2 regions of the Pseudomonas sp. 13B_2.1_Bac1 genome follow, and region 1 is predicted to be linked to the other one. Evidence: predicted binding sites of a transcription regulator. Region 1 holds the regulator's gene; the other holds the start of a gene.
What was found. The regulator sigma-54, encoded in region 1, starts transcription at its own class of promoters, with help from an activator protein. The targets are predictions, from matches to a motif close to ANTGGCATNNANNTTGCTNT.
Positions count from the first base shown of each region.

Region 2: NTD80_RS30550 (sigma 54-interacting transcriptional regulator) is a predicted target of sigma-54. The motif match lies at 925-944, and genes of this name have one in related genera.

Region 1 is NZ_JANLOH010000100.1:11,671-13,844, reverse strand. It holds gene hpf (ribosome hibernation-promoting factor, HPF/YfiA family) at 1-276, opposite strand, end outside; gene NTD80_RS24495 (RNA polymerase factor sigma-54) at 352-1,845, opposite strand; gene lptB (LPS export ABC transporter ATP-binding protein) at 2,044-2,174, opposite strand, start outside.
Region 2 is NZ_JANLOH010000115.1:136,888-139,061, forward strand. It holds gene ychF (redox-regulated ATPase YchF) at 1-732, shown strand, start outside; gene NTD80_RS30550 (sigma 54-interacting transcriptional regulator) at 1,036-1,953, shown strand; gene NTD80_RS30555 (hypothetical protein) at 2,139-2,174, shown strand, end outside.

The sequences.
Region 1 (2,174 bases):
ATTCTTTTCCTTATGCTTTATGAGTTGGCGGTCCAGCTTGTCGTAGAGCGAGTCGATCGCCGCGTACATGTCCTCATGTTCCGCATTGGCGACGAGCTTGGCATTCGGTACGTGCAGGGTGGCCTCGATTTTCTGCTTGAGCTTATCGACCTCCATGATGACCTGCACGTTGGTGATCTTGTCAAAATGCCCCGCAAGTTTGTTCAACTTGCTCTCGGTGTACTCACGCAGGGGCTTGGTGACTTCCAGCTGGTGTCCACTGATGTTGACTTGCATACAGCTTCTCCTTCGTTGCCAGTGCATAAAGCGGCAGGCCGGGGTGCCTGCCACTGGAACGCTTTGGCCCGCCCGTCACATCAAACGCTTTCGCTCGCTGGAAGGCGCGATCCCAAGGGATTCGCGGTACTTGGCGACGGTTCGACGGGCGACCTGAATGCCTTGTGCCTCCAGTAAACCAGCGATCTTGCTGTCACTCAACGGCTTTTTCTGATTTTCCGCGGCAACCAGTTTTTTGATGATCGCGCGAATCGCCGTGGACGAGCATTCGCCGCCTTCAGAGGTGCTGACATGGCTGGAGAAAAAGTATTTCAGCTCATATATACCGCGTGGGGTATGCATGAATTTTTGCGTGGTCACCCGCGAGATCGTCGATTCGTGCATGCCCACCGCCTCGGCGATATCGTGCAGGACCAGCGGTTTCATTGCTTCGTCGCCATATTCCAGGAAGCCGCGCTGATGCTCGACGATCTGGGTGGCGACTTTCATCAGGGTTTCGTTGCGGCTTTGCAGGCTCTTGATGAACCAGCGCGCTTCCTGCAATTGGTTGCGCATAAAGGTGTTGTCGGCGCTGGTGTCGGCGCGGCGCACAAAACCGGCATATTGCGGGTTGACCCGCAGGCGTGGCACGGATTCCTGGTTCAGCTCCACCAGCCAGCGCTCGTTGTCCTTGCGCACGATCACGTCAGGCACCACGTATTCGGCTTCGCTGGACTCGATCTGCGAGCCCGGACGCGGGTTGAGGCTCTGCACCAGTTCGATGACCTGGCGCAGGTCGTCTTCCTTGAGCTTCATGCGGCGCATCAGCTGGCTGTAGTCGCGGCTGCCGAGCAGGTCGATATAGTCGGTCACCAGGCGCTGGGCCTCGACCAGCCAAGGGGTCTTGGCTGGCAGTTGGCGCAGTTGCAGCAACAGGCATTCACTGAGGGTGCGCGCGCCAATGCCGGCGGGCTCGAACTGCTGGATGCGGTGCAGGACGGCTTCAATCTCGTCCAGCTCGATATCCAGCTCCGGATCGAAGGCTTCGAGGATCTCTTCGAGCGTTTCGTCCAGATAACCCTGGTTATTGATGCAGTCGATCAGGGTCACGGCGATCAGGCGATCGGTGTCCGACATCGGCGCCAGGTTCAGTTGCCACAGCAGATGGCTCTGCAGGCTCTCGCCGGCTGAGGTGCGCGTGGTGAAGTCCCATTCGTCATCGTCGTTGCTGGGCAGGCTGCTGGCGCTGGTCTGGTAGACGTCTTCCCAGGCGGTGTCCACGGGGAGTTCGTTGGGGATGCGTTCGTTCCAGTCGCCTTCCTCGAGGTTATCCACCGTTGGGGCGGTTTCCTGATAGGAGGGTTCCTGCACGTCGGAATTGGGTTTTTGCTCGATGTTGTCGGCCAGCGGGTCTGCATTATCGAAGTCGTCGCCTTCTTCCTGGCGTTCGAGCATCGGATTGGACTCCAGGGCCTCCTGGATTTCCTGTTGCAGGTCCAGGGTCGACAATTGGAGCAGGCGGATGGCCTGTTGCAGCTGCGGTGTCATCGTCAGCTGCTGGCCCATTCTCAGGACTAGCGATGGTTTCATGGCAGGGGCTTAACACCTTATTCGCCGGCGCAATGCGCCATCCACGACAGGGCGCGTGAGCGCCAAACATAAGCAAATTATATGCCTGATATCGGGGGCTTTGCCTAGAGCGCGGTAACAATAAAAATCCGGAGGTTTTCATTGACTCCCGCGCACCTTGGCGAACGGCCTGCCACCGCCTTTTTCAAACAGGCAGGCTTACAGGCGGAACTCGTGACCCAGGTACACTTCCTTGACCAGTTCGTTGGCCAGGATAGTGGCGGAGTCGCCTTCGGCGATCAGCTGGCCATCGTTGACGATATACGCGGTTTCGCAGATATCGAGGGTCT
Region 2 (2,174 bases), on a different contig from region 1:
GACATCGAGATCATCGACCTGGAACTGATCTTCGCCGACCTCGACAGCTGCGAGAAGCAACTGCAGAAAGTCGCGCGTAACGCCAAGGGCGGCGACAAGGATGCAGTGGTCCAGAAGGGCCTGCTGGAGCAGTTGATCGCTCACTTCACCCTGGGCAAGCCGGCGCGCAGCCTGATGAAGTCCATGGGCGTTGACGAGAAGGCCGTGATCAAGGGCTTTCACCTGCTGACCACCAAGCCTGTGATGTACATCGCCAACGTCGCTGAAGACGGCTTCGAGAACAACCCGCTGCTCGACGTGGTCAAGGCCATTGCCGACGAAGAAGGCGCGATCGTGGTGCCGGTGTGCAACAAGATCGAAGCAGAAATCGCCGAGCTCGATGACGGCGAAGAGAAGGACATGTTCCTCGAGGCCCTGGGCCTGACCGAGCCTGGCCTGAATCGCGTAATCCGCGCGGGCTACGAAATGCTCAACCTGCAGACCTACTTCACCGCCGGCGTGGAAGAAGTCCGCGCGTGGACCGTCAAGGTCGGCGCCACCGCGCCACAAGCCGCAGGTGTGATCCACACCGACTTCGAAAAAGGTTTCATCCGCGCTGAGGTGATCGCCTACAACGACTTCATCCAGTACAAAGGTGAGGCGGGTACCAAGGAAGCCGGTAAGTGGCGCTTGGAAGGTAAGGATTACATTGTGAAAGATGGCGATGTGATGCACTTCCGCTTTAACGTATAAGCGCTACACGCGGTTGACACCGCACATCAAAAAGCCGATGCATTGCATCGGCTTTTTTGTGGGCGACTGATTATAAAATCAAAAATATTTCCACCTAAAATCCAATCACTTTCAGAATTACCCCACTCACCCTACTCATTTCTCATGCTTTCAAATCAAACTCAGGCAAGAAACAAATTTCTCCTACACAACATTGGCAATTTACTTCATCAACGACAAGTGACAACACTAATAAGTTTCGATTTACTGGACCAAGCCTACATGTCGATGGCGCAGCAATAGCAATTATGGAGTAATCACTCAATGTCGGCCTCCCACCCTATTGATAATGACGAGGATATTTCACTGCTTGAAGGCCATGATATTGAAAAAATGTTGATCAGTATTGCTCCGCTCAATGTTGACATTCTATTACTGGGAGAAACCGGCACTGGCAAAGATACCCTGGCGCGGCGAATTCATCGTTTATCAGGCCGGCGAGGAAACTTCGTCGCGGTGAACTGTGCTGCCATTCCAGAGACGCTCGCGGAAAGCCAACTGTTCGGTGTCAACAGCGGGGCCTACACCGGTGCCGTGCAGTCCAGGGCGGGCTTTATCGAAGCTGCACATTTGGGCACCTTGTACCTGGATGAAATCGACAGCATGCCACTGTCTTTACAAACCAAGCTACTTCGGGCCTTGGAGTCGCGGGGTGTCGAGCGCCTGGGGTCAACACGATTTATCCCAGTAAACATGCGCGTCATCGCATCAGCCCAGCAGTCGCTATATGAAATGGTTGAACGAGGGGCTTTCCGGCGGGACTTGTATTTCCGTTTGAGCGTGGTCAACATCCAACTCCCGTCTTTGCGAGAGTGCAAAGATCGTATAATCCCGCTTTTTTTGACCATGGTCCGACAAGAAGCGGAGTCTTTTAAATGCCCTTCTCCGCAGCCGCCAAGTTCCTTACTGCAACAGCTGCTATGCCATCCCTGGCCTGGAAACGTTCGTGAACTGAGCTCCACAGCTAAACGCCTGGTATTGGGACTTCCTCCACTTTCAGTGAGGGGTAAGGATCATGAGGTCACTGAAGCAGGCCTCAAGGAACGTTTACAACGCATTGAGAAATCTCTGATTGAAGAATCATTGCGTCAGAACAATGGCAATGTGGATCTGGCAGCGACTGACTTGAGGATTGCCAAACGTACACTTTATTACCGGATGAAACAGTTGGAAATTGACTGAGCGAATACTTGGGACTATTGCGCATCTGGCAACATATGGAAACATTCGGCTCTCGGTACTTATTGGAACTACTTAATTACCGGATGCCACACAGTTAGCGCCAGATGATCATGTTGTAGCTCGATGTAAAAAACATGAACACTGAGTGACACACTATTTTCCAACCAGCGAAGCGGAGAAGTTCCATGGCTAACATTGGCAATTACCCTGCCTACAATCCC